One region of the Dechloromonas sp. HYN0024 genome, then DNA from elsewhere that is predicted to be linked to it. Evidence: predicted binding sites of a transcription regulator. Region 1 holds the regulator's gene; each other region holds the start of a gene.
The links. Region 1 encodes sigma-54, which starts transcription at its own class of promoters, with help from an activator protein. Its sites were predicted from a motif close to TGGCACGCTTNCTGCTNA; they were not measured.
Positions count from the first base shown of each region.

Region 2: HYN24_RS03735 (nitrate reductase) is a predicted target of sigma-54. The motif match lies at 2,582-2,599, and genes of this name have one in related genera.
Region 3: HYN24_RS08145 (polymer-forming cytoskeletal protein) is a predicted target of sigma-54. The motif match lies at 4,169-4,186, and genes of this name have one in related genera.
Region 4: HYN24_RS00315 (TorF family putative porin) is a predicted target of sigma-54. The motif match lies at 6,607-6,624, and genes of this name have one in related genera.

Region 1 covers NZ_CP031842.1:3,198,973-3,206,830, forward strand. Annotated here, with positions in the region: gene HYN24_RS15425 (response regulator) at 1-1,218, shown strand, start outside; gene ttcA (tRNA 2-thiocytidine(32) synthetase TtcA) at 1,333-2,196, shown strand; gene HYN24_RS15435 (adenylate/guanylate cyclase domain-containing protein) at 2,268-3,164, shown strand; gene HYN24_RS15440 (PsiF family protein) at 3,229-3,486, opposite strand; gene hprK (HPr(Ser) kinase/phosphatase) at 3,533-4,468, opposite strand; gene ptsN (PTS IIA-like nitrogen regulatory protein PtsN) at 4,472-4,924, opposite strand; gene hpf (ribosome hibernation-promoting factor, HPF/YfiA family) at 4,981-5,307, opposite strand; gene HYN24_RS15460 (RNA polymerase factor sigma-54) at 5,323-6,795, opposite strand; gene lptB (LPS export ABC transporter ATP-binding protein) at 6,823-7,557, opposite strand; gene recX (recombination regulator RecX) at 7,554-7,858, opposite strand, start outside.
Region 2 covers NZ_CP031842.1:765,113-772,970, forward strand. Annotated here, with positions in the region: gene HYN24_RS03715 (cytochrome bc complex cytochrome b subunit) at 1-642, shown strand, start outside; gene HYN24_RS03720 (cytochrome c1) at 656-1,375, shown strand; gene HYN24_RS03725 (glutathione S-transferase N-terminal domain-containing protein) at 1,459-2,055, shown strand; gene HYN24_RS03730 (ClpXP protease specificity-enhancing factor) at 2,059-2,493, shown strand; gene HYN24_RS03735 (nitrate reductase) at 2,621-5,344, shown strand; gene ybiB (DNA-binding protein YbiB) at 5,363-6,352, shown strand; gene nirB (nitrite reductase large subunit NirB) at 6,581-7,858, shown strand, end outside.
Region 3 covers NZ_CP031842.1:1,675,597-1,683,454, reverse strand. Annotated here, with positions in the region: gene HYN24_RS08165 (U32 family peptidase) at 1-367, opposite strand, end outside; gene HYN24_RS08160 (SAM-dependent methyltransferase) at 374-1,195, opposite strand; gene HYN24_RS08155 (hypothetical protein) at 1,308-1,586, shown strand; gene ettA (energy-dependent translational throttle protein EttA) at 1,730-3,394, opposite strand; gene HYN24_RS08145 (polymer-forming cytoskeletal protein) at 3,562-4,122, opposite strand; gene HYN24_RS08140 (ATP-binding protein) at 4,478-5,881, shown strand; gene HYN24_RS08135 (permease) at 5,871-6,419, shown strand; gene HYN24_RS08130 (sigma 54-interacting transcriptional regulator) at 6,416-7,831, shown strand.
Region 4 covers NZ_CP031842.1:62,198-70,055, forward strand. Annotated here, with positions in the region: gene selB (selenocysteine-specific translation elongation factor) at 196-2,073, shown strand; tRNA gene HYN24_RS00275 (tRNA-Sec) at 2,079-2,174, shown strand; gene HYN24_RS00280 (glycine cleavage system protein H) at 2,271-2,705, shown strand; gene HYN24_RS00285 (DsrE family protein) at 2,698-3,072, shown strand; gene bamE (outer membrane protein assembly factor BamE) at 3,080-3,571, opposite strand; gene HYN24_RS00295 (rhodanese-like domain-containing protein) at 3,662-4,054, shown strand; gene HYN24_RS00300 (multidrug effflux MFS transporter) at 4,034-5,239, opposite strand; partial or broken gene HYN24_RS00305 (YifB family Mg chelatase-like AAA ATPase) at 5,232-6,107, opposite strand; gene HYN24_RS00310 (accessory factor UbiK family protein) at 6,195-6,437, opposite strand; gene HYN24_RS00315 (TorF family putative porin) at 6,679-7,443, shown strand; gene glnK (P-II family nitrogen regulator) at 7,529-7,858, shown strand, end outside.

The DNA of each region.
Region 1 (7,858 bases):
TACGTGCGGGGTGATCCCGGTCGCATCCGGCAGATCCTGGTCAATCTGGTTGGCAATGCCATCAAATTTACCAGTCACGGGGAAATCGCCCTGCAAACGGAGCTCGTACAACTGCAGGATGGTCACGCCGTAATCCACTTTGCCGTGCGCGACACCGGCATTGGCATCGCGACTGACAAGCAGGACCAGATTTTTGATGCCTTCTCCCAGGAAGACACGTCCACGACGCGCAAATATGGCGGCACCGGGCTCGGCCTGTCCATCTGCCGCCGCCTTGTTGAACTGATGGGTGGCCGCATGTGGCTGCACAGCAAGGCGGGCGAGGGCAGCACCTTCCACTTCTCGCTGCAACTTAAGCTATCAGCCCAAACAACACCCATTGTCGGTAGCCAGGTCGAATTGACCGGTCGCCGCATTCTGGTGGTCGACGACAACGCAACCAACCGACGCATTCTGTGCAGCATGTTGAGCCTGCTCAAGGCCATTCCCCGGGACGCCGATTCCGCACAGGCAGCCCTGGCTGTGATGCAAGAAGATCAGGCCGACTTCGACTGCATTCTCCTTGATGCACAAATGCCCGAGATGGACGGCTATGAACTGGCCCGCCGCCTGCACGAAGACCACAAAAATCTGCCGCCCATGTTGATGCTTTCATCCGGTGCCGTACGGGGTGATGCGCAGCGCTGCCAGGAAGCGGGAATTGCCGGATTTTTTGCCAAGCCAATTTCGTTGGACGAGTTGCATGCGGCGCTCGGGCGTTTGTTCGGCCCCGCACCAGCCCCCATCACTCAGGCTGAAAAACCCCTGCTGACGCGACATTCGCTACGTGAAGGCAACCGCAAACTCAATGTTCTTCTGGTCGAAGATCACCCGACCAATCAAAAACTGGCCCTCGGTCTGCTTGGAAAATGGGGGCATGAAGCAATGCTGGCGAATAACGGACAGGAAGCCATCGACATCCTGTCCACGCGTTCTTTCGACGTCATCCTGATGGATATGCAAATGCCGGTCATGGGCGGAATCGAAGCAACACGACAAATTCGCAGCCGTGAGGCGGCAGAAAATCTGCCGCGCACGCCAATTATTGCGATGACTGCGGCCGCCATGCAGGATGACCGCGATGCCTGCTTCGCAGCCGGGATGGACGACTATCTGGCTAAGCCGATCCGGGTCAAGGAACTGCAGGAAAAGCTGTTCGCTATTGCAGGAAGCCTCTGATTCAACGCCGATTTTTATCGTCCCGATCGTGACACAAGGTAAACTGCTGCCTTTTCCCGGTTGGTCGTGGCAAGAATGCTGCGCAGCCCGTACTTCGCCCCAATTTTCTGCCCCATGACCCAATCGAACAACCTGCAAAAGCTGCGCAAATATCTGGAAGGCCGTACCGGCAAAGCGATCATTGACTACAACATGATCGAAGATGGCGATACCGTGCTCGTCTGCGTTTCTGGAGGCAAGGATTCCTACACCCTGCTTGCCATGCTGATGGCCCTGCAGCAACGTGCGCCGATCAAATTCCGCCTGATCGCCATGAATCTCGACCAGAAACAGCCTGGCTTCCCGGCAGACATCCTGCCCGGTTATTTTGAGTCGATCGGCGTCGATTACCGCATCGTTGAAGCCGACACCTATTCGGTGGTCAAGGAAAAGATCCCGGAAGGCAAGACTACCTGTTCACTTTGTTCCCGACTCCGCCGCGGCATCATCTATCGGACGGCAAAGGAACTCGGCGCCAACAAGATCGCCCTCGGCCATCACCGGGATGACATGGTCCATACGCTTTTTCTCAACCTGCTATTCGGTGGCAAGGTCAAGGCCATGCCGCCCAAGCTGGTCACCGACGACAAGGCGCACGTGGTGATCCGGCCACTTGCCTACTGTGCCGAATCGGACATCGCCAAGTTTGCTCGCGGCATGGAGTTCCCGATCATCCCGTGTAATCTTTGCGGCTCGCAGGACAATCTGCAACGGCAGAAAATCCGCGAAATGATGCAGGATTGGGACAAGCGCTTCCCGGGCCGCACCGAATCCGTTTTTACCGCGATGCAGAATGTCGTACCCTCTCACCTGGCTGATCGTGACTTGTTCGATTTTCGCAACCTGACCCTGGACACACCGGTCGACGAGGGTGACATTGCCTTCGATGCACCTGAGTTGCCGATCAGTGGAACCATCCAGATAAGCCTTTCGTCTTAATGCTTTAGCACCACGTTCAACATATAATTCGTGGTCATTCAATTTTGGATTCTCGGTAGCCAATGAACGCCGTGCAACGCAAACTAATCGTCATGTTCGCCGATGTATCGGGCAGTACGGCACTGTTCGAACGTCTTGGAGACAAAGAGGCCATGCATGCGGTTGAGCGTTGCCTCAAGCGCATGAAGCGCTCGATCGACGGCTACAAAGGAAAGACCATCGAGGTCGTTGGCGACGAGTTGCTGGCCACCTTCCAGACTGCCGAAGATGCCTGCCAGGCGGCAATCGACATGCAGGAGCGGATTGCCGACCTGCCACCGGTTTCTGGCCTGAAACTGACCATACGAATCGGTTTGCACTTTGGCGAAGTTGCCGACGAAGGCAAGAAACTGACCGGTTCTGCCATCGCCACGACTGCCCGCATCACCGGCATTGCCAAACGCGAACAGATTGTGTGCAGTTCGGCGCTGGTCGAGCAGTTGTCCGAACCCAGTTACATTGCCCCCGATCCCGCCCCCGAACTGGGTACCGTGCCCGAAAGTGGCCAGGTACTGTCCCTGTTCAAGATCAACTGGCCGACCTATCAGGGGGTCACCGCCAGTTCCGTCCATTCGATCTTCGGTGCCGGCAACGTCGCGCAGGCGGTGGGCCGCCTCTGCATCCGCCATCGTGGCAAGGCCTATCTGGTCGATGACAAGACGCCGGTACTGACCATTGGCCGTGATCTTGGCTGCAAACTTGTCATTGATGACCGCAAAGCGTCACGCCAACACGCACGCCTCGAGCGCCGCGACGATGGCTGCTATCTTGTCGATACCAGCACCAACGGCTGCTTCGTCACCTTAGCCGGTCGCCAGGAAGTGATGGTTCATCGCCATGAAATCAATCTCGAAAGTCATGGTCAGATCAGTTTCGGCAATTCGGCCAGCGAGGGCCAGTCCGAAATCGCCGAATTCGAGTACCTCTAACGAAACATCGGGCTGAAAGGAAAATCGGCCATCCGCAGATGGCCGATCTCTCCCTCGCGGGTACTTACTTGGCTGCAGCGTCAGCCGAACACTTCTTCATGAAACTGTTCTTGGCGGCACCAGCCAGTTTCTTTTCCTTGGCGGTAGCGGCACAAGCGGCATTTTCGGTGGCAGCACCGGCATCCTTCGTGCACTTCTTGATGAAACTGTTCTTGGCGGCACCAGCCAGTTTCTTCTCGGCAGCCTTGGCGGCACAGTCATCAGCAGCGTAGGCAGTCGTAGCAGCGAATGCAACAATCAACAGCGCGATCAGTTTCTTCATCTGGAATCCTCGGTTATGGTTGAGAAACGGGCCTACTATCAGCCATTCATGCGTCATCGTCAAGCATCGTACGCTGCTGGCGATCCATGAAATCCTGCATGCTGTCGATGCCGCGCAACTGAAGAATCGTGTTGCGAACCGCCGCTTCGAGCAAGACCGCGAGGTTACGTCCGGCCGCCACGGGAATGACCACTTTGCGGATCGGTACGCCAAGGACCTCGTGGGTCTGGGCATCAAGCGGCAGACGGGGAGCATCGACGGCCGTGGACGTTTTTTGCAGATGAACAATCAGCTTCAGTTTCATCTTGCGGCGCGATGCCGTTTCACCAAAAATCGTCCGGATATTGAGCAGGCCGAGTCCGCGCACCTCCAGAAAGTCGCGCAGCATGCCGGGACAACGCCCTTCGATGGTGGTCGGGGCGATTCTCGCCATTTCGACCACATCGTCAGCAACCAAGCCATGCCCCCGGGAAATCAGCTCAAGGGCCAGTTCAGACTTGCCGACCCCGGAGTCGCCCGTAATCAGCACGCCCATCCCCAGGACATCCATGAACACACCATGGAGATTCACCGTATCGGCCAGGCGGGCAGACAGGTAGATGCGCAGCAGATCGATAATCGCCGAACAGGGCTTGGGTGAAAAAATCAGCGGGGTAGTAAATTCGGTACAGGTTTCAACCACCAGCGGTGGCGGTGCCAGGCCATCAGCCACGATCACGGCTGGCGGCTGGGCCCCCAGCAGATCGCCAAGCATCTGAGCGAAGCGGCGTTCGCCGATCCGCATGGCCCATTCATATTCAGCCAGGCCAAGGACCTGCAGACGTTCCGGGTGAATGATATTGATATGCCCGACCAGATCGGCGCCATAGTTGTTGGAGCCTTTGATCTCGATACGTCGATCGGCATCGGGTACAACATTCCAGTTCAACAACAGCTTTTCGCGATTGTCTTCGTAAAGCTGAACCAGGCTGACGTGGCGCACGACCTAGCTGACCACCTGAAACATTGAAACAACTTCGGCCGGGGCAGCAACGACATGCAGTTTTTCGCGAAATGCCCGGTCAGAAAACTTTTGCGCCAGCTCGGAGAGAATTTGCAGGTGCTGCTCGGTAGCCTGTTCGGGTACCAGCAGAACGAAGAGCAGATCAACAGGGCGTCCATCCGGTGAGTCAAATGGTACCGGGGTCGTCAGGCGCATAAACGCACCGACAGCCTGTTTAAGACCCTTTATCCGGCCGTGGGGAATCGCCACGCCCTGACCGAGGCCGGTAGAGCCGAGCTTTTCGCGCGCGAAGAGGCTGTCGAAAATGATCGACCGGGCGAGGCCAAGGCGATTTTCGAAGAGCATGCCAGCCTGTTCGAAAACACGCTTCTTGCTGCTGGCATCGAGATCAAGCAGAACCTGATCGGCGGATAGGAGATTGGTTAAGGGATTCATGGGGAAGGTGAGAAAAACAAAGGCCGCAGCATGCTTCGCCGCGGCCCGTTCGGCGCTTATTCAGCGGCGGCGTGCAGCCCGGGCTTGTCACCACGATGGTGATCCTGGACCTTCTGCTTGTACTTCTGAACCTGACGGTCCAGTTTATCGAACAGGGCATCGATGGCGGCGTAGAGATCGTCACCGGACTCTTCGACATGCATGTCCTTACCCGGAACATGGACGGTCACTTCGGCCTTCTGTTTGAGCTTTTCGACGGACAGGACGACGTTGACGCCAGTCACCTTGTCGAAATGGCGAATCACCGGATCCAGCTTGTTTTCGACGTATTCGCGAAGTGCCGGGGTAACTTCAATGTGATGCCCACTAATCTGCAGATTCACTTTATTCTCCTCTCTCTACAGGGTCTTGCGTAAATTGACCGGGGGAATGTTGAGCGACTCGCGGTATTTGGCGACCGTCCGTCGGGCAACTACGATTCCCTGCTGGCCTAGTATTTCGGATAATTGACTATCCGACAAGGGCTTCTTGCCATCCTCAGCCGAGATCAACTGCTTGATCAGTGCCCGGATGGCCGTAGCAGAACACGCACCGCCAGTATCAGTGGCGACATGGCTGCCGAAGAAGTATTTCAATTCGAAGATACCACGCGGCGTCGCCATGTATTTCTGGCTGGTGACACGCGATACCGTCGATTCATGCAAACCGAGAATATCGGCAATTTCGCGCAGGACCAGCGGCCGCATCGCCACTTCCCCATGCTCGAAAAACTGCCGTTGGCGATCAACGATGGCTTGTGTCACGCGGTGTATGGTTTCGAACCGTTGCTGAACGTTTTTGATCAGCCAGCGGGCTTCCTGCAACTGAGTCGACAGATTGCCGTTGCCGCGCCGCTGCTTGGACAGAATTTCCGCGTAGAGACGATTGATGCGCAGACGCGGATAAGCATCCGGATTAATGTAGGCGGTCCACTTGCCCTTGAGCTTCTTCACGATAACATCGGGCGTGATATAGCGGGCCTCGATCTGTGAAAAACGGGCTGCCGGGCGTGGATTCAGGCTGGTAATGACGCTCTGCGCAGCCTTCAGCGACTCGTCGTCGCAACCGGTCAGCCGGCGAATCTTGGCAAAATCGCGGGCGGCCAGAAGTTCGAGATGTTTCTGAACAATGGTCAGGGCCAGATCGCGGGTGGCATCGCCGCCAGGCAGGGCCTTGAGTTGCAGGGCCAGACATTCCTGCAGATTGCGCGCACCGATGCCGACCGGGTCGAAGTTCTGGATGTGATGCAGCGCAATTTCCAGCTCTTCGATTTCAATTTCGTATTCCGGCGGCAAGGTTTCCCAGAGTTCTTCCAGCGAAGCCGACAGATAGCCATCATCATCAAGCGCTTCGATCAGGAAGCGCACCAGGCTACGGTCACGCTCGGACACCTGGGTCATCCCCAACTGCCAGCCAAGATGGTCGCGCAGGCTAATCGTCGTCCCGTGGATGTCCTGCGAATCGTTGTCATCGTCGTCGTCCCGTCCGGCCCCGGTGAAGGTACCAGCATCGGAAGCCCAGCGGTCGTCATCGACATCGGAGGGTGCAGACGGAACATCCTGCTCGCGGTCGTCGCGGGCATCACGCTCTTCGCGCTCGGCCTTTTGCTCGCGCTCGCCTTCGCTGGTTTGCGGCGAATCGAACTGCTGGGCACTGGAAAAAGTCTCGGCCCCCTGTTCGTCCTCGCGCTCAAGCATGGGATTTTCGAGCAGGTAACGCTCGATTTCCTGCTGCATTTCGATTGTCGACAGCTGCAACAGCTTGATCGACTGCTGCAACTGAGGAGTAAGCGCCAGGTGTTGGGAGAGTTTTAGCTGGAGTGCCGGCTTCATCGGTGAGTAGCGGTTTCTATCTTTCGGTCAGAGCTTGAAATGCTCGCCGAGATAAACCTTTCGTACGCTTTCATTATCGACGATTTCGGCCGGACGTCCAGCCGCCAGAACGTTTCCGGCGTTGATAATGTAGGCGTGATCGCAGATACCGAGCGTCTCGCGAACGTTATGGTCGGTAATCAGCACACCAATACCGCGCTCCTTGAGGAAGCGGATGATTTTCTGAATTTCGAGCACGGCGATCGGATCGACGCCGGCAAACGGTTCATCGAGCAGGATAAACCGCGGATTGGTGGCCAGCGCCCGGGCTATTTCGACCCGTCGCCGCTCACCGCCGGAGAGCGCCGAAGCGTTGACATGGCGGACGTGGCCGACATGCAGCTCGCTGAGCAAGCCTTCCAGGCGATCATTGAGTTCGGCTTCCGGCAGGTTGAGCAGTTCGAGAATGGCGCGGATGTTTTCCTCGACATTCAGTTTGCGAAATACCGAGGCCTCCTGCGGCAGGTAAGACAGGCCGAGCCGTGCCCGGCTATGCATCGGCAGGTGGGTCAGGCGATTGTCGTCGATATAGACTTCGCCACCATCAGCCGCAACCAGCCCGACGATCATGTAAAAACAAGTGGTCTTGCCGGCACCGTTCGGCCCGAGCAGGCCGACGACCTCACCCGACTTGACCTCGAAAGAGACGTCCTCAACCACCGTCCGCGCCTTGTAGCGCTTCCTGAGATTGTGAGCCGATAGTTTGGCGGCCGGCATGTTCATTCATCCACTCCCTGCATGGCCCGGCGAATAGCGTCGCCGGAAAAACCGCGATATTGCAGGAAACGCATCTGTTTAGCACGCTCTTCGGCAGTTTTCGGCGGCTGGCCGAATTTCTTTGCCCATATAACCCGACAGCGCTCGGCTTCGTCGCCAGCCTCGGGGAGCGCCGCCGCGATGTCGGTATCGCTTACGCCTTGCTGGCGCAGTTCCTGACGCAGGCGGGCATCGCCGTAGCGCCGGCCGCGGGCAGCCACCCGCTGGGTGGCATAACGGCAATCGGAAAGCAGGCGCTCGGCCTGCA
Region 2 (7,858 bases), 820 kb from region 1:
CTGGTGGCAGCGCACGTGCTGGCCCTGCACGAAACCGGTTCGAACAACCCGGACGGTGTCGAAATAAAGGCCAATATTGGTGCCAACGGCCACCCGGTTGATGGTATCCCCTTCCACCCGTACTACACGGTCAAGGACATCGTCGGTGTGGTTGTCTTCCTGATGGTTTTCTCGGCAGTCATGTTCTGGGCACCGGAAGGTGGCGGTTACTTCCTCGAAACGCCGAACTTCTATCCGGCTGACCCGCTGAAGACCCCGCCGCACATTTCGCCGGTCTGGTACTTCACGCCGTTCTACTCGATCCTGCGCGCCGTGACCTATCCGCTGTTTGGTCTCGATGCCAAGTTCTGGGGGGTTGTGGCCATGGGCGCTTCGGTGGTGATCTTCGCCTTCCTGCCCTGGCTGGATCGCAGCCCGGTCAAGTCGATCCGTTACCGCGGCCCGATCTACAAGACCCTGCTGAGCATTTTCGTGGTCGTCTTCTTCGTTCTCGGCTATCTGGGCACCCTGTCCCCGTCTCCGATCGGTGAACTGGTATCGCAGATTTGTTCGGTGTTCTACTTCGGCTTCTTCCTCGGCATGCCGTGGTGGTCGCGGATGGACAAGTTCAAGCCGGTCCCTGACCGTGTGACGTTCAAGTGAGAGGATGCCTAAAATGAAAAAATTCCTTATCGCATTGCTCTTCGCGCCGATCATGGCATTTGCCAGCGGCAGCACGGCCCATATCGACAAGTGGCCTGGCTCGGTGAAGGACAAGCCAGCCTTGCAGAACGGCGCCAAGCTGTTTGTCAATTACTGCATGAACTGCCACGGTGCATCCTACATGCGCTACAAGAACCTGCTGGATCTTGGGCTGACTGAACAACAGGTCAAGGAAAACCTGATGTTTACGTCGGACAAGATCGGCGAACTGATGCGCATCGCGGCTCGTTCCGACGAGCAGAAGCTGTGGTTTGGTGCTGCTCCCCCGGATCTGACCATCATCGCCCGGGCTCGTGGCGATGCCGGTAATGCCGGTGGCGGTGCTGATTGGCTCTACACCTATCTGCGTTCCTTCTATCGTGACGAGAACCGTCCGACCGGCTGGAACAACACGGTGTTCGAGAACGTCGGCATGCCGCATATCCTGTATGGCCTGCAAGGCCAGCAAGTGATGAATCACGAAACGCACAAGCTGGAACTGGCTGTCCCGGGTTCGATGCCGCCGGCCGAATTCGACAAGTCGGTTTCCGATCTGGTCGGCTTCATGGTCTGGATGGGTGAGCCGCAGCAGGAGTATCGTCGGACGCTCGGCTGGTTCGTTCTCGCCTTCCTGGCAGTTCTCTTTGTTGTCGCCTACGCGCTCAAGAAGGAATACTGGAAAGACATTCACTGATCCTGTCCGGATCGGCTAACGGCATCGCGGGTTTGGCTCTGGCCGGCCCCCGATGCCGAATCTCATTTTGAGGGTTACCACAAATGATGAACCTCTACTCGGGCACCACCTGCCCATTCAGCCATCGTTGCCGCATCGTCCTGTTCGAAAAGGGCATGGACTTTCAGGTCATCGATGTCGACATGTTCAACAAGCCGGAAGAAATGGCTGCCATCAACCCACACAATCGTGTGCCGGTTCTGGTTGAGCGCGACCTCGTCCTGTTCGAGCCGAACATCATCAACGAATACATCGACGAGCGCTTCCCGCATCCGCAACTGATGCCGGCTGATCCGATCATGCGCGCCCGCGCCCGCCAGTTGCTGGTCGGCATGGAACGCGAAATCTTCTCCTTCATGGAAGTGATCGAGAAGAACGGCAAGACGGCCGACAAGGCCCGTCAGGAAATCAAGGCTCGCCTGACCGAGATCGTGCCCATCTTCAACAAGCAGAAGTTCATGCTCGGCGATGAATTCTCCATGCTCGACGTGGCCATTGCCCCGTTGTTGTGGCGTCTCGACCACTATGGCATCGATCTTGGCAAGGCTGCCGCTCCGCTCATGAAATACGCCGAGCGCATCTTCAGCCGTCAGGGTTTTATCGACGCACTGACCCCCTCCGAAAAGGCAATGCGCAAGTAAGGCATGGAACTTCCGTCAACCAAGCCCTACCTCCTGCGTGCCATCTGGGAATGGTGCTGCGACAACGGTTTTACGCCGCATATCGCGGTTGAAGTCGATGAACGGACGCGGGTTCCCCGCGAGTTCGTTCGGGACAACCAGATTGTGCTCAATCTGGGCCCGGATGCGACAAAAAAGCTGCTGATCGGCAATGATTTCATCGATTTTCAGGCTCGATTTGGCGGCGTTGCCCGCGAACTGTCGGTGCCCCTTGAGCGTGTTTCGGCAATTTATGCACGGGAAAACGGCGCCGGCATGGCGTTTGAGGTCGACGGCGCTGAAGATGAGGCAGATGCCGAGTTCATCGATGCCGCCGAAGCCAAACCCGAAACGGATGAGCCGCCACCCGAACCTCCACGCCCGGAAACGGGGCGTCCCTGGCTACAACGCATCAAATAGGGATCAGGGTTGAAGTGGATGCACTAAAAAGGGGATATTCCTGCAGGGGATGTCCCCTTTTTTTACGCAAGTCCATGATTTTTCTATGTGGCATGGCTGTTGCTCAAGCCAAGCCGGAAGGAAAATCATGCGATCTGAAGTTAAATCTACCTGTTGTTACTGCGGTGTTGGCTGTGGCGTACTCATCGAAACCGAGGACGACAGGATAACCGGCCTGCGTGGCGACCCGGAGCACCCGGCCAATCGCGGCCGCCTGTGCACCAAGGGGGCCACTCTGAACCAGACGGCCAACCCGACTTATCGCCTGAGTTTTCCTGAAAAACGACCTGGGCGCAGCGCGCCGGGGCAAAGAGTCTCGTGGGAGTCGGCTCTTGATGATGCCGCTGAGCGGTTTGCCAACACCATTCGGCAATACGGCCCCGATTCCGTCGCCTTCTACATTTCCGGTCAGCTGATGACCGAGGACTATTACGTTTTCAACAAGTTGGCCAAGGGGCTGATCGGTACCAACAATGTCGATACCAACTCGCGCCTGTGCATGTCCTCGGCTGTTGCCGGCTACAAGCAGACGCTCGGTGCTGATGCACCGCCTTGCAGTTATGCGGACATTCTGCAGGCCAAGGTCATTTTCATTGCCGGCGCCAACCCTGCCATCGCCCATCCGATCGTTTTTCGCTATATCGAAGATGCCAAGGCCGCCAATCCGGACCTGAAAATCATCGTCGCTGATCCCCGCCGTACGGAAAGTGCCGACATTGCCGACCTGCATCTGCCGATCAAACCCGGCAGTGATATTGCCCTGTTCAACGGCATGCTCAACATCATGATCAGCGAAGGTCTGGTTGATCAGACCTATGTATCCGCTCATACCAGGGGATTTGAAGGGCTGGCCGGGATTGTCAAAAGCTATACGCCGGAATACGTCGCCGCCGTGTGCGGCATTCCGGCTGATGCCATTATTCAGGCGGCCCGCTGGTTTGGTGCCAGTGGCGCTTCCCTTTCGCTGTACTGTCAGGGCCTGAACCAATCGGTTCATGGTACCCACAACAACGCTGGCATCATCCATCTGCATTTGGCAACCGGGCAGATCGGCAAGCCGGGGGCCGGGCCATTTTCGCTCACCGGCCAGCCAAATGCGATGGGCGGGCGCGAGGTGGGCGGGCTGTCCAACCTTCTGTCGGCGCACCGCGATCTGGACAATCCGGACCATCGTGCCGAGGTGGCCCGTCTCTGGGGCGTGCCCGAAGTGCCGGCGAACCCTGGTAAATCTGCGGTCGATCTGTTTGCGGCCCTGAAAACCGGCGAAATAAAGGCGGTATGGATCGCCTGTACCAATCCGGCACAGTCGCTACCTAATCAGGCAGCCGTTCGCGATGCCTTGCAGGCGGCCGAATATGTGGTGCTGCAGGAAGCCTACGGCAATACCGATACGGCAGCCTATGCCGATCTACTATTGCCGGCCAGTGGCTGGGGTGAAAAATACGGTACGGTGACCAACTCCGAACGGTGCATCACCCGCGTTCAGTCAGCCGTATCTGCGCCGGGAGAGGCGCGGCATGACTGGGAGATCGTCGTCGATTTCGCCCGTCGCCTGGGCAAAAAACTGGGCAAGCTAGAGGCTGACCAGTTGTTTCCCTACAAAGATGCAGAGTCCATCTTCAATGAGCATCGCGAAAGCACCCGTGGCCGTGACCTCGATATCACCGGCTTGTCCTATGCCTTGCTCGAAAGGGAAGGGCCACAACAATGGCCGTATCCGGAAGGTGCAGCCAGCGGCAAGATCCGTCTCTACGAGGATGGCCGCTTTTCGACCGAGGACGGCAAGGCGCGCTTCATCGCCATCGAACATCAGCCAACGGCTGAACTGACCACCCCCGACTTGCCGATTAGCCTCCTTTCCGGTCGCATGCGCGATCAGTGGCACGGCATGAGCCGTACCGGTACCGTACCGCGTCTCTTCAACCTTGAAGACGAACCGCTGCTGGCCATGCACCCGTGCGATATGCGGCACCGTGGCCTGGCTTCAGGTGACCTGGCAAGGGTAAGCAATGGCCGCGGCGAGATGGTGGTGCGGGTTGCCGAACGCTCGGGGCTGGTCAAAGGGCGGGCCTGGATGCCGATGCACTGGGGCAACCAGTTCATGAACACGCCGGGGGCCAATGCACTGGCCTCGGCGGCGACCGACCACTACTCGAAACAGCCCGAACTCAAGCATGCAGCGGTACAGATCGCCCGACTGGATTTGTCCTATCCACTCGCCATCGTTCGCCGTTGCGTCAGCCAGTCCGAGTCGCTTGAGTTGCTCCAGCGCGCCCGTACCGTACTGGCCGACTTCCCTTATGCCAATGTCGGTCTGTATGGCCGTACCAGTCCGCTCGTTGTTTGTCGCGCGGCCAGCGGGGCACCGTTGTCTGACGGGCAAATTCGTGGTCTGGATGCACTCTTTGGTCTCGATGCTGACGATGGCGCCATCGTCTATGTCGATGCCTCGCGCCGGATCTGCAAAAAGGCCATCGCCCGGGACGGCCGTCTGCTGGGCGTCCGGCTGGCTGGCGAAACCTTGGCCCTGGCCTGGCTCAGGCAGGCGATGGCCGAGGACGAGCTGGACGCCAGCCTGATCCGCTTTGCCCTGGCCCCGTTGGCCAAGCCGCCAGTGACCATGTTGGCGCGCCATATCGTCTGCAAGTGTGCTGATGTCAGTGATGTTCAGATCGAGAAGGAGTTGGCGCTCGGTGCTGATCTGCCGCAAGTTCAGAAGACCCTCAAGTGCGGCACGTTCTGTGGTTCCTGTGTGCCGGATATCAAGCGCATGGTGGCCGAATACCCCCAAAAAATAGCAGCTGCGGCCTGACCGCGACCGGAGGAGACAGTGAGTTACGGACAATTTATCAAGGAGATCGGACGTGGTGCCCAGGGCGCCCGCGATCTGCCGCGCGACGATGCGCAGCAGCTCTATGCGGCGATGCTCGATGGCGGGGTGCCCGATCTCGAACTGGGCGCGATCATTCTGGGTCTGCGCGTCAAAGGTGAATCGCTCGACGAAATGCTCGGCTTCCTCGATGCCACCGACGAGCGCATCAACAAACTCGACATGCCGCACGGTCGGGTTCGTCCGGTGGTTCTGCCGACCTACAACGGCGCCCGCAAGGAAGCCAATCTGACACCGCTGTTGGCCCTTCTGCTCCAGCGCTTTGGCGTCCCGGTATTGGTCCATGGCTTGCTCGAAGGCTTTGGCCGGGTGACGACGGCGCATATTTTTCGCGAGCTCGGCGTCATGCCAGTTTCGTCGACGACCCAGGCCCAGATAGCCATCGAAGAAAAAGGCCTGGCCTTTCTGCCCCTCAACGCGCTCTGCCCAGGTATTCACAACCTGTTAGGCCTGCGCAGCCGGATGGGGGTGCGCAATAGCGCCCATAGCCTGGTCAAGCTGATCAACCCGTTCCGTGGCGATGCGGTGATGGTCGCCCCGGCGACGCATCCTGAATTCATCGACCTGATGCGCGAGATTCTCCTGGTCCGTGGTGGTCATGGCTTGCTTCTGCGTGGCACCGAAGGAGAACCGTTTGCCAATCCAAAGCGTCGCCCGCGCCTTGAATTCATCCACGAAGGCGGGGTCGTGCCCCTGTTCGAAGCTGAACATGAGAGCCTGCGTGCGCTCCCCAACCTGCCGGAGGCCAATGATGCTGTGAGCACGGCGAAATGGATCAGGCGTGTGCTTGACAAGCAGGTGCCGCTGCCCAAGCCACTCGCCAACCAACTGGCCTGCCTGCTCTATGCCAGTGGTTATGCCGAGGATTTCAACCAGGCCAAGGCCATTGTTGCGGTCGAAGCGACTGGCCTGATCATGGGCGGAAACTGACTTGAATTTGCACCGCGCTGGCGTTTATTGCCCTGTCTTGGTGCGCTTAAGTCGACCGAGTTTTTGAATTATCTATAAAAATCAATTGCCTGTGCGGGTGGCACGTTGATTGCAACATAACTTCCCGGAACAGCGAATCAACCGCCAACGAAGGCGGCTCGATGGCAACGACGTCATGCGCTGATGTGAATTTTGCACCCTCGGGTGCGCGCAACGTTGGAGTCAACCATGAGCAAACCTCGTCTTGTCCTGATCGGTAACGGCATGGCCGGTGTCCGCACCGTCGAAGAACTGCTGAAGATCAAGCCGGATCACTACGACATCACCATCTTCGGCGCCGAACCGCATCCGAACTACAACCGTATCCTGCTTTCGCCCGTTCTGGCCGGCGAGATGACCATTGCCGAGATCGTTCTCAACGAACTGGACTGGTACAAGGAAAAGGGCATCACCCTGCACACCGGCAAACAGATCACCAAGATCGACCGGGTCAATCGCAAGGTCATCGCCGACGATGGCACCGAGGAGTATTACGACCGCCTGCTCGTGGCCACCGGTTCGACCCCCTTCATGCTGCCTATTCCCGGCAATGACCTGCCCGGTGTTATCGGCTATCGCGACATCAAGGATACCGATGAAATGATCGAAGCCGCCCGCCTGCACAAACATGCGGTGGTTATCGGCGGCGGCCTGCTCGGCCTCGAAGCGGCGAACGGCCTCAAACTGCGCGGCATGGATGTGACCGTGGTGCATCTCGGCCCGTGGCTGCTCGAGCGCCAGCTCGATGAAGTGGCCGGCAAGATGCTGCAAAAGTCGCTGGAGGATAAGGGCCTCAAGTTCCTCCTGCAGAAGCAGACGGAAATGCTCGTCCAGGGCGAGAGCGGTCGCGTCGCTGCCGTGCGCTTCAAGGACGGCATGCAGATTCCCGCCGACCTCGTCGTCATGGCCGCCGGTATCCGCCCCAACTACGCCCTGGCTGAAAAATCCGGGATTTACTGCAATCGCGGCATCGTCGTCAATGACACCATGCAGACCTACGATCCGAAGGTTTATGCCGTCGGCGAGTGTGTCAGCCACCGGGGCATCGCCTATGGTCTTGTCGCTCCGCTGTTCGAGCAGGCCAAGGTTGCTGCCAACCATCTGGCTGGTTACGGTATTGGCCGCTACACCGGCTCGGTGACCTCGACCAAGCTCAAGGTCACCGGCATCGACCTGTTTTCGGCGGGCGATTACATGGGCGGCGAGGGCACCGAGGAAATCCTGCTTAACGACCCGCATGGCGGCGTCTACAAGAAACTGGTGATCCGCGATAACAAGCTGGTCGGCGGCGTCATGTATGGCGACACGGCCGATGGCCCGTGGTATTTCCAGTTGCTGAAGGATGGGCGCGACATCCACGATATTCGCGACTCCCTGATATTCGGCCAGTCCCTGGTTGGCGACGTCGGCCATGCCGGTAACAGCAAGGCCGCCTCGATGCCCGACAACGCGGAAGTCTGCGGCTGC
Region 3 (7,858 bases), 1.5 Mb from region 1:
TGCGGTTGTCGGTCTGGGTGCTGGCGTGCAGCTGGATGGGCGGCAAGTCGAGTTCGAGCAGGCCCATGTCCTGAATGATCAGCGCGTCGGCGCCGGCTTCGTAAAGCTGCCAGGCGAGCAGGCGGCTGTCTTCGAGTTCGTCATCGCGCAGGATGGTGTTGAGCGCGACAAATACCTTGGCGCGGTAGCGATGGGCAAAATCGCACAGGCGCTTGATCTCGGCGACATCGTTGCCCGCACCGTAGCGCGCGCCAAAGGCCGGGCCGCCGATATAGACGGCGTCGGCACCATGCTTGATGGCTTCAATGCCGAAATCGGCGTTCTTGGCCGGGGCGAGGAGTTCGAGAGGGTGTTGAATGCGGGTCATGGCGCCTTAGTACGTGAAACGCGGGGCAAGTTCTTCGAGATTGAACTCGCGCAGGATGGCTTCGGCCCGTTCGCGGGCATTTTTGCGAGGCTGGCCACGTTTGCTGGCGATGATCAGTTCATTTTTCATGGAATGTTCCCAGCCCACCAGTTCGGTGACGGTGACATCGTAGCCGTGCGACTCAAGGAGCAGGCAGCGCAGGACGTTGGTCAGGTGGCTGCCGAGTTCGCGAGTGTGGATGGGGTGACGCCATAACTCGGCGAGCGGCTTTTGCGACAGTGATTCATTTTTGCGCGCCCGCATGGTGGCGGCGACCTCAGCCTGACAGCAGGGGACGAGGACCATGTGTTTGGCGTTCTTGCTCAGGGCGAAACGGATGGCGTCGTCGGTTGCCGTGTTGCAGGCGTGCAGGGCGGTGACGACATCGATGCTGGTCGGCAATTCCGGGGCGGTCAGCGAGTCCTCGACCGTGCAGGCGAGGAAGCGCATGCGCTCGAAACCAAGCCGGGCGGCCAGAACCTGTGATTTATCGACGAGTTCGGCCCGCGTTTCGATACCGATGATCTCGCCGCTGTCGCGTCCCTTGAGGTAGAGGTCGTAGAGGATGAAACCAAGGTATGACTTGCCGGCACCATGGTCGACCAGCGTCTCGGCACCTTCCAGCAGGGGTTCGATGAACTGGTAGAGGTGATAGACCTGCTTGAGCTTGCGCCGGGTGTCCTGGTTGAGCTTGCCGTCGCGGGTCAGGATGTGGAGTTCCTTGAGCAGTTCGATGGACTGCCCGGGGCGGATTTCAGGAATCTCGGCGGAGGTGTTTGGCTTCTTCATGGGGCGACATTATCGCATTCAAACTTCTATCACTTTCGTGTCAACCGAATCAAAACTGCATCGTTATTAGGCACATGGTGTTCAAACACCGCATATAAACGGAGAGAGATAAATGGGCAGTCTGAGCAACGAATCCTTCGAGCAATTCCTGGATTCCCTGAAGAAAGCCGGTATTACCATTTCCAACGAAGTCGAACTGCGTGAGCGCCTGGCTGAAGCACAGCGCTGGCGTTTTGCATTCCAGACCCTGGCTGCCAACGGCAAGCTGATCGGTATCAGCTTCGAAGATCATTCCGAAGGCCGCAACGAAGCCGAAATTACCCGTGCTTTCAACGAATTCCATTTTTCCGAGAAGTCGAAAGCGGTTTTTTCGGCTAATCTCAAGCACTAAGATTTCTGGTTTCAGCCTTCCGCATTGGCGGGGGAAGAAGAAAAGACGGGCGCCTGATGGCGCCCGTTTTGCGTTTACCGTTGCCTTCGGCTGATAGTCCGGGACAAAAAAATGGCCGGAAGTAAAATTCCGGCCATTTTTGTTTAGCGGGTGATCGGCTTGTAGCGGATCCGCTTCGGCTTCGCACCTTCTTCGCCCAGACGTTTCTTCTTGTCTTCCTCGTATTCCTGGAAGTTGCCTTCGAAGAAATTCCACTGCGAATCGCCTTCGGCAGCCAGGATATGCGTACAGATACGGTCGAGGAACCAGCGATCGTGCGAGATGACCATGGCGCAGCCGGGAAATTCGAGCAGGGCATCTTCCAGTGCGCGCAGAGTTTCGACGTCGAGGTCATTGGACGGTTCGTCAAGGAGCAGCACGTTGCCGCCAGTCATCAGCGTCTTGGCCAGGTGCAGGCGACCGCGCTCACCGCCGGAAAGATTGCCGACCTGCTTGCCCTGGTCGGCGCCCTTGAAGTTGAAGCGGCCGATATAGGCGCGGCTGGGCATCTCGAACTTGCCGATCTGCAGGATATCGCTGCCCTGGGCCAGTTCTTCGAAGACCGTCTTGCTGCCGTCGAGGCAGTCACGCGACTGATCGACGTAAGCCATCTTGACCGTCGGCCCGATATCGACCGTGCCGGAATCCGGCTGTTGCTGGCCGGTGATCATCTTGAACAGGGTCGATTTACCGGCGCCGTTCGGGCCGATGATGCCGACGATGGCGCCGGCCGGGATGGTGAAGCTGACGTTGTCGAGCAGCAATTTGTCACCAAACGATTTGGTGACGCCGTTGAACTCGATGACTTTGCCGCCCAGGCGATCACCAACCGGAATGAAGATTTCCTGGGTTTCATTGCGCTTCTGGTATTCCTGGCTCGATAGTTCCTCGAAGCGGGCCAGACGGGACTTCGATTTGGCCTGACGCGCCTTCGGATTGGAGCGGACCCATTCGAGTTCCTGCTTCATCGCCTTCATGTGGGCGTCGATCTGCTTGTTTTCGGTTTCCAGGCGGGCTTCCTTCTGCTCCAGCCAGGACGAGTAATTGCCCTTGTACGGAATGCCGTGGCCACGGTCGAGTTCGAGAATCCACTCGGCGGCGTTGTCGAGGAAGTAACGGTCGTGGGTGACGGCGACGACAGTGCCGGGGAAGCGGACGAGGAACTGTTCCAGCCATTCGACCGATTCGGCGTCGAGGTGGTTGGTCGGTTCGTCGAGGAGCAGCATGTCGGGCTTGGCGAGGAGCAGCTTGCACAGGGCGACGCGGCGTTTTTCGCCACCGGAGAGGACGCCGATTACGGCATCCCAGGGCGGCAGGCGCAGGGCATCGGCAGCCAGTTCCATCTGGGCTTCGGTGTCGGAGCCGGCGGTGGCAATGATCGCTTCCAGGCGGGCCTGTTCTTCAGCCAGCTTGTCGAAATCGGCTTCCGGATCGGCGTAGGCGGCGTATACCTCGTCCAGCTTGGCTTGGGCCTGCATGACTTCGCCCATGGCCGATTCAACTTCTTCGCGCACCGTCTTGGCCGCATCGAGCACCGGCTCCTGCGGCAGATAGCCGATGGAAACGCCGGCCAGGTGCTGCACCTCGCCGTCGTATTCCTTGTCCACGCCGGCCATGATCTTGAGCACGGTCGATTTGCCCGAGCCGTTCAGGCCGAGCAGGCCGATCTTGGCACCGGGGAAGAAAGAGAGGGAAATATCCTTGATGATCTGCCGCTTGGGCGGGACGATCTTGCTCACGCGGAGCATGGACATTACGTATTGAGCCATTGAGCCTACCTGTCGTCGTAAATATTAATGATGCGCGGAGTCTACGAGGCTTCAAGGCAAATGACCAGCCTCCCGAGTGGCGGGGGGCTGGTCATTTGCCGGGCTTAAGGGGGAAAAAGACCGGTGGCCGGCCTTATTGCCCTCAACGATGCGTGGTTGAGGGGGATTCAGCCGACGACAGCGGTCAGCGTCGTTGCCGCTTCGTCGCGGCGGTGAAAAGAGGGCGACTTTTCGGCCGAAAGGGCGTTGATATCACCACACAGCTCGCCCCCTTCATCAATGACCAGCTTGCCGTAGCGGATCTTGCCATGCACCTTGCCGGTGGCGTGAATGATCAGTTGCGAGCGTGCCGTCAGTTCGCCTTCGAAGGTGCCGTGTATTTCGGCGATGTCGATGCTGACCTTGCCGGAGAACGAGCCATTGTCGGCAATGCGGATGACCCGGCTGTCCATGGTGGCCTCGACGCGTCCCTCGACCACCAGCGTATCGCAGTCGAGAATTTCGGCGCCCTTGAGTTTGACATCGGGGCCGACGATGAGGCGGGCACCCATGACGTTTTCGGTCGGATTGGCGGTCTCTGCTTTGTCTGATGTAACGCTTGCTGCAGCTGGCGCATTGGCCGGGGTGGCTGATGCAGCAGCAGGCGTGGTTGTATTGCCGAGAATGTTGTTGACCTCGCGGCGGGTGATGAGGTCATTGCGGTTGGTGATGGTGGGTTTGTTGAACATGGGGACTCCCGTCTTGTGGTTTTTGTCGATAGCTGACCAGATCCTTAACGCGATAAGCGTGCCATGATTTAAATAATCAATTTATTCAGTTGATTAGATATTTATTTGAAAGCTGTTTGTAGAATTTCGAGGCCTATCTGTCGTGAATTTGCGACATCTATTTTTGGCTTTTCCGGGAAAGTGGGCTGATCAGGGCCATGGCCTTGTCGTAAAATCAGGACATGTTTCTAATCTATTGATTTGAAAGTAATAACGGATGAACAAATGGTGCCCGACGGGGGCTCCTGTCGAGCCGTTTTCAGCGCCCTCTGTGGCGCGGGCCGTATAAACTTCAGTTTTGGACACTTGAGTGCCGATGAATCGAATTTCCTTTCGCCAGGGGATGTTGCTTGGCTTTGCCCTGATCGTCCTGCTCCTCGGCGGGGCGGCGGTGCAAAGCTGGCTGGTTGTCGAGCGCCTGGTCGATCAGAACCGGCGCAGCAGCGAACTGGCGGTTCAGCTGACGGCATCTATCCAGGAACTCGGTGAGCGCACCGTCGATATTGAGCGCAGCGCACGGCAATACCTGGTGCTCGACAGCCCGGTTTTCCGCCAGCGCTTTGACGAGCATCTCAGTCAGTCGCTGGCCGTCATTGATCGACTCGATACGCAGGTTGCCGAGCCGCTTATTCCTTTGCTCGGCGGTTGGCGCATGGTGGCCGAGGCGTTGCGCAGTGGCCTTGATCAAAATATCCCGCAGGCCGAAATTATTCCCCTGCTGGCCCGCATGGCCGAGCTCGATGGCCTGCTGAAGCAGGCCGGGCAGCGCTGGATCGAAGCGCAAAATCGGGCGGCGCTCGATGAGCTGGAGGCCAACCGGATGCGTTTGGGTGTACGCATCGGTCTCGCTCTGGTCGGCGCGCTGCTGGTCGCCCTGGCTATGGGCTGGTGGCTGGTCCGGCCGGTTCGCCATCTTGAACAGGCGATCATCCGGCTCGGTGCCAGCCGTTTCGATGAAGCGGTCACGGTCGGCGGCCCGGCCGACCTGCGCCAGCTGGGTAAGCGCCTCGACTGGTTGCGGCAACGCCTGGCCGAACTGGAGGCTGATCGCGAACGTGCCTTGCGGCACGTCTCGCACGAACTCAAAACACCGCTGACCGCGCTCAAGGAAGGAGTCTCCCTGCTGCGCGAGGAGGTTCCCGGTACGCTGGCCGCCGGACAGCGCGAAGTGGTCGATATTCTTCAGCACAATGTCGCCAGTTTGCAGGTGCAGATCGAAAGCCTGCTGACGCTCAACGCTGCCGCCTTCGAGGCGCGCCGCCTGCAAATTGCGCCGACCCGGCTGCACAAGCTGCTTGATGCGGTGGCGCAGCGCCGTGAGTTGCACAGCCAGTCGCGGCATCTGAAGGTGATTATCGATAGCCCCGAGGAGTCGGCCATGCTCGATGGCGACAAAATGACCGTGGTGCTCGATAACCTGTTGTCGAACGCTATCGACTTCAGCCCGGAAGGCGGTGAAGTCCGCCTCGCTGTCAGCCATGGCGAAGGCCTCTGGCGCTTTGACTGCGTTGATCAGGGACCGGGTGTAGCCGAAGAGGACAGGCAGCGTATTTTCGATCCTTTTGTTCAGGGCCAGCGCATGGCCCCGGCCCCCCGACAAGGCAGCGGTGTCGGCTTGTCCATCGTGCGTGAGCTGGTGCGGGCGATGGGTGGGACTGTGCACCTCATTCCGCAAGCCGTGGGTGCCCATTTTTGTGTGGAAATACCCGATGAGCAGTAGCCTTAGTACGTCATTTCGCCAAGTTGCCATCCTCCTTTGGGCGCTCGCCCTCGGGGTGACCATGACGGCCTGCTCGTCCGGCCCGCTAGCCAGGAAACTGCATCTGGAGGACACCAGCCCCGATGCGGCCCTGGCCTATTCTCAGGGGCTGTCGCGCCTGACACCTGCCGAGCTTACCCGGGAGCGTACGGTGCTCGGTGCATTGCCGCAGACCCCCTTTAACCAGGTCAGGATCGCCATGCTGCTCGGCCATCCGCGTGTCCAGCAGGATCTCGCCAGGGGGCATGGAATACTCGAGGGTGTCCTGAAGTCGACGGAACCGGCGGCGCAGACATTTCACCCGCTCGCCCGACAGCTTGCCGACAACTATGGCGAGCGCATCAAGCTTGAAATTCAGCTGGAAAGACAGGGTCAGCAACTGAAAGAGAGCCAGCGCAAGAGTGCCGAGTTGCAGGACAAGCTCGACAGCCTGGCCAACATTGAAAAATCGCTGATTCCGCGACCGCGGCCCGGCAAACCCGAAGGAGCAAGACGATGACGGCCGGCGGCGCACATGTATTGGTCGTGGACGATGACGAGGATATCCTCAAGCTGCTGACCATGCGTCTGCGTGCCAGGGGCTTCCGGGTCACCGCCGTTGGTTCGGCTGAACAGGCGCTGGCGCAGATTGCTGTCGATCCGCCGCGCGTTGTCGTCAGCGACGTCCGCCTGCCCGGACTTGATGGTCTGGCCTTGTTTGAGGAAATCCGCCGCACCCGGCCAACGCTGCCGGTCATCCTGCTGACCGCCCACGGCAATATTCCCGATGCAGTCGATGCGACATCGCGGGGTGTCTTTGGCTACCTGACCAAACCCTTCGACAGCCAGATCCTGCTCGAAAAAATCGACCGTGCCCTGCAACTCTCGGCACCAAATTCCGAATCCGGTGAGCGGCCCGGCGAGGCCGGGAAGGGCGACGACAGCTGGATGAGCGGCGTCATCTTCCGCAGCAGCAAGATGGCCGAGCTGATGGCCGAAGCGCGCATGGTTGCTGCTTCCGATGCCAGCGTCCTGATCCGTGGCGAAAGCGGCTCCGGCAAGGAAGTTCTGGCTCGCGCCATCCACCGGGCCAGTCCGCGTGCCAAGGGGCCTTTCGTGGCTATTAACTGCGGCGCGATTCCGGAACAATTGCTCGAGTCCGAACTCTTTGGTCATGCCAAGGGGGCTTTCACCGGGGCCGGAGCCAGCCGTGTCGGTCTGTTCCAGGCGGCCAACGGTGGCACGCTCTTCCTCGATGAAATCGGTGACATGCCGCTGGCTCTCCAGGTCAAGCTCCTGCGTGTCCTGCAGGAACGCGTCGTGCGCCCGGTCGGCACGACCAAGGCCGAGCCGGTTGATGTCCGTCTGCTCTCGGCAACCCACCGCGACCTCGATGCCGCGATGGCGGAGGGACAGTTCCGCGAAGACCTCTATTACCGCCTTGACGTTGTTTCGCTGACCTTGCCCCGCCTTGACGAGCGACGCGAGGACATTGCGCTGCTCGCCATGCATTTTGTCCAACTCCTCGCCGGAAAATACGGCAAGCCGGTCAACGGCTTCGCCCCTGAGGCCCTTGAGGCGCTTGCCACGGCGGCCTGGCCAGGCAATGTCCGGCAACTGTTCAACGTCGTCGAGCAAAGCTGTGCACTGACCTCGACGCCGCTCATTCCCCTGACCCTCGTCCAGCGCGCCCTGCGCGTGCCGTCGATGGATACCCTGAACTATGCCGAGGCCAAACAGCGGTTTGAGCGCAATTATCTCGTCCAGTTGCTCAAGCTGACCGATGGTAGCGTCGCCGATGCCGCCCGCCTGGCTGATCGTAATCGGACCGAGTTTTACCGCCTGTTGCAGAAACATGACCTGACACCTGCCATGTTCCGCAGTGAAACCGAAAGCCCGCCAGCAGCTGGCGACAGGCCCGGTCCGGCCTAAGGCCGATCCATACCGTCAATATCTGTC
Region 4 (7,858 bases), 120 kb from region 1:
TACAAAATGGGCGTAATATGAGTTTAATCCGGACTCTTTGAAGATTGGCAGTGCACCGTTTCTTGTTATTTCCACATTTGTGGCGAGGTGTGGTCCAGCCGAACCGCCACCGTCCGAAGCCGGGAACTAAGCCGCGATGATTGTTTTGTCTGAGACGTCCGGACCGGCCATGCCCGGCCGCCCGAAGCAAGCCCGATGATCATCGGTACAGCCGGCCATATCGACCATGGCAAAACGACGCTGGTCAAGGCGCTAACCGGCGTTGACTGCGATCGTCTGAAGGAAGAAAAGACACGCGGTATCACCGTCGACCTCGGTTATGCCTATACGCCGACCTTGGGTTTCATCGACGTACCAGGCCATGAAAAGCTCATTCACAACATGCTGGCCGGGGCCACCGGCATCGATTTTGCCCTGCTCGTGATTGCTGTTGACGACGGTCCGATGCCACAGACCCGTGAGCATCTGGAAATTATCGAACTGCTCGGGATCAGGCGAGGCGCCGTGGCGCTGACCAAGATCGACCTGGCCGGCGCCGACCGGGCCAAGCAGGCCGGCGCCGAAATTGCCACCTTGCTGGTCGGCACCGCATTGGCTGCAGCGCCGGTCTTTCCGGTCGCCGCCGTGAGTGGCGAAGGGATCGCTGAGTTGCGTGCCCATCTTGAAGCGGCGGCTGCAGAACAAGGCCAACGCCAGTCCGCCGGTGGCTTTCGTCTCGCCATTGATCGTTGCTTCACGCTTTCCGGTGCAGGCACGGTGGTAACCGGCACGGCCTTTGCCGGCACGGTCAAAGCTGGCGATCAGTTGTTGCTCTCGCCGCCCAATAAATCTGTCCGGGTGCGCAGCCTGCGCGTTCAGGATGCTCCGGCTGAATCCGGTCAGGCAGGGCAGCGTATCGCCCTGGCCCTGAACGGGATCGAAAAGGCCGAGGTTGAACGTGGTCAGTGGATTGTCGCGTCGCCCTTGCATGCTCCGGTCCGCCGCGTTGACGCCAGGGTTCGCGTCCTCGCCGGTCAGCCCGTCCTCAAGCACTGGACCCAGGTACACCTTCACCTCGGGGCGGAAGATGTGCCGGCTCGTATCGCCCTGCTTGGTGCCAACGAGCTTGCGCCGGGGAGCGAGCAGTGGGCCCAGATTGCCCTTGAGCGCGACATCGGCACGCTGGCCGGCGACCGCTTCATCCTGCGCGATGCCTCGGCCCGTCACACCATTGGCGGCGGCATCGTCCTCGATATCTTCCCGCCCAGTCGCCGAAAGAGCAGCCCGGAGCGGCTGGCCATGCTGGCTGCACTGGCTGATGACAACCCGGCTACGGCACTGCAACTGGCCAGCGACCAGCAAGCGGCCGGCATCGATCTGACGATGTACGCATTGAACCGGAACCTGGACGCGACGACGCTGGCCGCTTTGTGCCAGCAATTGAATCTCAGGCAGGTCGGGCAAACTGCTTTTTCCCCGTCCCGCTGGCAAGACCTTGAAGCCCGGCTGCTCACGGCACTGGCAGCAGAACACCAGCGGGCACCCGACCTCACCGGGGTCGAGCGCGACCGCCTACGTCGTCTGACCCTGCCGACGCTTTCCCGCCCGGCATTCGACGCATTGCTGGCCAAGCCGCTGGCCGATGGCCGTATCACTCAGAGCAATGCCTGGCTGCATCTGCCGGAACACCGGGTCGAGCTGGCGGCTGCTGACCGCGAGTTGTGGCAAGTGCTGAAGCCGCTGCTTGATAGTGAACCCTATGCGCCGCCGCGTGTGCGCGATGTCGCCAAGGCTGCGGGTATTGGCGAAGATGCCGTCCGTGGGTTGTTCAAGCGCATGGCCCGTCACGGTGAAGCCTGGCCGGTGGCACACGACCATTACTTTACGGCCGTAGCCGTCGCCGACCTGGCGCGGCGGGTGGCTGGCCTCAACGAACGAGACAGCTGCGCCCGGGCCGCCACGTTGCGTGACGAAATCGGTGGTGGTCGCAAAGTTGCCATCCACATCCTCGAATTCTTTGACCGCATCGGCTACACTCGCCGCGTGCGTGATACCCACGTTTTGCGTGGAACCCCCGAGCAGTTTGGGGCATGAACAACGGAAGAGATCGTTCCCCGGTGGGGCGGCCGGTCTTCAAAACCGGCAGGACCTGTCAAACAGGTTTGGGTAGGTTCGACTCCTGCTCTCTTCCGCCAGCTACCGTTCGCGTTGTATCCATGACTTTGTCGACATCGGCTCGACTACGCGTCCTGCATACAATGCAAATCTATCCCACTCAATAGACTTTCCTGATGGCCCATACCCCATTCTCCGGCACTATCCCCGACGATCGCCTCTACTGTCCGCGCTACGATATGTGGGTGCAGGAAACGGCGGCGGGCGAGGTGCTGCTCGGGGCGACCAGTTTCGGCATTTTCCTGGCCGGCGAGATCATAGCCTTCACCGCCAAGCCGAAAGGGGCGACGGTAGAGATTGGCCGGGGGATGGGCACGGTGGAGTGTCGCAAGACGGTGCTTGCTGTGCATGCGCCGATTTCCTTTGTTCTGCTTGAAGGCAACGATGCGGCAGAAGAGCGCCCGAAGCTGGTCAATGCGGAACCCTATGCGGCCGGCTGGATGGCGCGGGCGAGGCCGACGGCATGGGCCGACGAGAAGTTGGGTCTGGTCGATGCTGCGGCTTATCGACGGCACATTCTGACAATCGAACCGGAGGCTACCTTTGGCTGACAAACTGGCTTTGTTGATCTGGGCCGCAACGCCCGATCGTCCCGAACTGGTCGTTACCCCTCTGGTCCACGCGCTGGCCGGGCGGGCGCTTGATGCCGAGGTCGAAATCCATTTCGCCGGCCCGGCCGTACGCTGGCTGGTCGAAGGATTTGCCGATCAGCGATATGCCAGCGCGGAGAAAGACAAATCGGTCGGATACTTTCTGCGCGAAGCTCAGCAGGAGGGTGTGACGCTCTACGCCTGCGGCATGGCAGCGGCGCAGTGGGTCGACGCAGGGGAAGATCTGTTAGCGGGTAGCCGTCATGCCGGGGCGACGGCTTTTGTCGTCCGCGCCCTCGATCCCGAGTGGCGAACGCTGACTTACTGAGCCGGGCTTACCCCTTCGGCTGAACGCGTTTTGATGTTTTCTTGACGCCGCCATTCTCGGTGTCGAAGTGCACCATGAAGTAGGTTTCCTCCATCGGTGGCATGCCTTCGATACGCCACTCCCAGATTTCTTCGCGCAGGTTGTTGAAGACCTGTTTCGTCCCCGGCGCGCCGAACAGGCGGCGGATGTCGTCCTTGCTCATGCCGGGGCGAACCTTGCCATAGTTGGCATCGTTTAGGACCTGTTCGATCTTGCTGATGACCTGATTGCTGCTGAAGGTGATCATGTAGCAATTGCTGCCATTCGGTTGCCGGGCGTACTCCCAGGTCGCCGTGCCGTCGTCGTTCCAGTGCACGAAGCCGGGCTCTCCCATGCGGGCCCGTACTTCCGCCTGCGTCGTGATGCCCGGCTTCATTTCCTGCATGTTGACGTAGTCGCAGGCCGGCAATACGGCGATGATGGCCGAGGCGGCGGCACTGATCCAGGCGGGAACTTTCATGCGGACTCCAAATATGACGTTTTGAGCAAGTTTACGCTTTACTCAGCTTGCTTCCATAATATCGGACTCCTCTAATTTTCGGATATGCCAATGCTGCATCTTGATCCCCTGGCCGCCCATGCACTGCTACAGGAAAAACCTGAGGCGATGCTTATCGATTGTCGGACGGAAATCGAGCACATGTATGTCGGCCATCCGGTTGGTGCCGAGCACGTCGCCTGGCAGGAGGCACCCGACTGGGAGATCGATCCGGAGTTTGCCGACAAGGTTAAATGGCTGGTGCGCAATGACCTGAGCCGGCCGGTGCTACTTATTTGCCGCAGCGGTCATCGTTCCATCCTGGCTGGCGAAGCGCTGGAAGCGGCCGGTTTCACCCAGGTGATCAATGTTCTCGAAGGCTTCGAAGGGCCGCTTGATGACGACTATCATCGCGGCACTCTGGGGGGGTGGCGCTGCCGCGGGCTACCGTGGTATCAGTCGTAGGCGCTGATGAAGCAGTGCGGCCAGAGCGCCGGTCAGCAACAAGCCAGCCATGCCGAGCGACATGTTCAGTGTGGAGCCCCACAGCGCCGGGGCAATCAGCGCGGCGACCAAGCTGTTGAAGCCGGACTGGAAAAAGGTCTGACAGGATGCGGCAAGTCCGCGTTGAGCCGGGAAGGGATCAAGGGCAAATAGGGTCAGATTGGGCATGGCCAGCGACATGCCTGTCGTATAAATGAAAAGCGGCATGACGCTCCAGGGCAATCCCGGTGGCAGGGCCAGATTGACAGCCAGATTAATTGTTGCCGCACCGCCCATGATCAGGTAGCCAAGGACGATGGTCCGGCTTGGCGACACTTTCCCGGCCAGCCGGCCCGATAGCCACGAGCCAGCGATCAGCCCGCCCATGGCCGGGCCGAAGAGCCAGAGAAAGCCGGTTTCCGGGACGCCGAGATGGGTCATCAGAAACACCGGCGCCGACAGGACATAGATGAAAAAACCGGAGAAATTAAGCGACAGCGCCGCGCAGGCGAGGAGGAAGGGCGGCGACGACAGGACTTTCCAGTAAGTTCGGCCAAGATAGCCCGGGCGCAGCGATTGCCGCTTTTCCGGTGGCAGGGTTTCCGGCAGCAGTTTCCAGCAGGCCAGCCACAGCGCGGCGGTGGCCACCACGAGGAAGGCAAAGACCGAGCGCCAGCCAAAGAAGGTCTGCAGCCAGCCGCCAATGACCGGGGCGATGGCCGGAGCCAGTGCGAACATCATGGTGATCTGCGACATCAGGCGCTGGGCTGGCGGCCCGTCGAACAGGTCGCGGACGATGGCGCGGCTGATGACGATGCCGGCCCCCGCCGTCATGCCCTGCATGGCCCGCCAGAACCACAGGTGCTCGATGCGCGTGGCCAGGGTGCAGCCGGCGGAGGCGACAGCAAACAGCCCGATGGCGACAAGGATCACCTTGCGCCGGCCGAAACGGTCGGCAATGGCGCCATGCCACAGGGTCATCAGGGCGAAGGAGAGCAGGTAGATGGATAGCGTCTGCTGAACTTCGAGCGGTGTGGCGTTGAGCTTTTCAGCGATTTCGTGAAACGACGGCAAATACGTGTCGATGGAAAACGGACCGAGGGCCGACAGCGAGGCCAGCAGAATGGCAATGCCGCGTGTCTCGCGCCGGGTCTGGTGTTCACCCACGGGCGAAACGCCGATACTGGATGGCTTCGGCAATATGAGCAGCGCGGATATCGTCGCTGGCGGCCAGGTCGGCGATGGTCCGGGCAACTTTGAGGATGCGGTGCCAGGCGCGGGCCGACAGGTCGAGCTGGGCGGTGGCCTGTTGCAGCAGCTTGTTGCCCGTTGCGTCGGGTTGGCAGGTGGCGTCAACTTCCTTGGTGCTCAAGCGGGCGTTTGGTTTCTGCTGTCGTGCCTGCTGCCGGTTCTGCGCCTGTTCGACGCGGCCACGAACACTGGCCGAGGATTCACCATCCGCCTTGCCGGCGAGACTTTCGACGAGCAGGGCGGGAACCTCGATGATCAGGTCGATGCGGTCAAGAAACGGGCCGGAAAGCTTGCCGCGATAACGGGCAACCTGATCCACCGTGCATCGGCATTTGCCGTTCGGTGCGCCATGGTAGCCACAGGGACAGGGATTCATAGCCGCAATGAGCTGAAACTCGGCGGGAAATTCCGCTTGTCGGGCCGCCCGGGCGATATGGACGACACCTGACTCAAGCGGCTCACGCAGGGTTTCCAGCACTTTGCGGTCGAATTCCGACAATTCGTCGAGGAACAAAATGCCCTGATGGGCCAGACTGATTTCGCCGGGGCGCGGCGGGTTGCCACCGCCGACCAGGGCGACGGCCGAGGCGGTATGGTGCGGCTGGCGGTAAGGTCTAACGCCAAAAGCTTCCGGGCGGAACTGGCCGACCAGGGACAGCACGGCAGCTGAGGCCTTGGCGGCTTCGCCGTGCAGGGTTGGCATGAGGCCGGGCAAGCGGGCGGCCAGCATGGATTTGCCTGAACCGGGGGGACCGACCATCAAAAAGCTGGGCAGGCCGCTCGCCAGATGGGCCTCGACCGTCACCGGCGGGGCGTTGAGGCCATCCAGTCCACGACTGTGAGCGATGGCCAGCGCCATGAAGTGCTCGGCTTACTGACCCGAGCGGGACTTTTCCAGAGCGTCGACGCGGGCTTCGAGGGCCTTGAGCTTTTCGCGGGTGCGGGCCAGCACTTCAGCCTGGACGTCGAATTCCTCGCGGGTGACCAGATCGAGCTTCGAGAAAAAGCCGCTCATGACCATTTTTGCGTTTTTTTCGATGTCTTTGGCCGGCGAATTGGCCAGCAGGGCGCTGATCTTGGCGCCGAATTCTTCAAGTGTCTTGGGGTCGAGCATGATGTCCTCCGTTGATTTTCAAGTTTAACACAACGGGATTTTTCCGCTTTTGGCCATCCGCTTACCTGTGGTGCGTAACGCTCTGTAACCGCACCGCTTTGGTGCGACAAAATGGTGCGTGGATTAGGGGTGTACCGGCAATCCTTTGATTTTTATCAAAAAAATGACCTGGCACGGCTTCTGCTATTGCTGTACTGCACAAATATCTTTTTCACTTTAATCAATCTGTAGGAGAGATCACATGAAGAAATCACTTATCGCCCTGGCCCTGGTTAGCGCCTTTGCCGTTCCGGCTTTTGCTGAAGAAGCTGCTCCGGCGGCTGAAGCTCCGGCCCTGACCGGCAACGTCGGCCTGTTCTCCAGCTACCGTTTCCGCGGTATCGACCAGACCATGGGCAAGCCGGCCCTGCAAGGCGGCTTCGACTACGCCCACTCGAGCGGTCTGTATGTCGGTAACTGGAACTCCAATGTCAGCTCCTACGCTGGCTATCCGGGTGGCAACCTGGAAATGGACTTCTACGGCGGCTACAAGATGGCCTTCGGTGACTTCGGCCTGGATGTCGGCGGCCTGTACTACTACTACCCGGGTACCGATGGTGCTGCTGGCGGTTTCAAGAGCGGTGTTGTTCATAACGGTGAAGTTTACGTTGGCACGAGCTGGAAGTTCCTGACCCTGAAGGCTTCCTACGCTGTCACGGACTATTTCAACGCTGCCAACACCAAGGGCACCTACTACATCGATCTGGGTGCTGCCTATGATCTGGGTGACGGCTGGGGCGTGAACGGCCATGTCGGCTACCTCGATCTGGCTCACAGCACCACTGGTGACTACGCCGACTGGAAGCTGGGCGTAACGAAGGATGTCGGTGGCTATGTTTTCGGCCTGTCCTACATCGGCACCGATGCCGACAAGACTGCCTATAACTGGGTCAACGTTGCCAAGGGTAGCCAGAACTTCTACGCCGGCAAGAACACCGCCGTCCTCTCTGTCTCCAAGACTTTCTAATCAAGCTTAAAAACTCCCCCGCCAGTGCACCGGCCGGCGCAGGTGGGGGAGAACAGATTTCAACCTAAATGGGGAACTACTCATCATGAAATTCGTAACCGCCATCATCAAGCCGTTCAAGCTTGACGAAGTGCGTGAAGCGTTGTCCGCCATTGGCGTACAGGGCATCACCGTCACTGAAGTGAAGGGTTTCGGCCGGCAGAAGGGGCACACCGAGCTGTATCGGGGCGCCGAATATGTCGTCGATTTCCTGCCCAAGGTAAAGATCGAAGCCGCCGTCAAGGACGAGCAGCTGGATCAGGTCATCGAGGCTATCGAAAAGGCAGCCAGCACCGGCAAGATCGGTGACGGCAAGATCTTCGTCTTCGACGTCGAGCAGGTCATTCGTATTCGCACCGGTGAAACCGGTACCGAT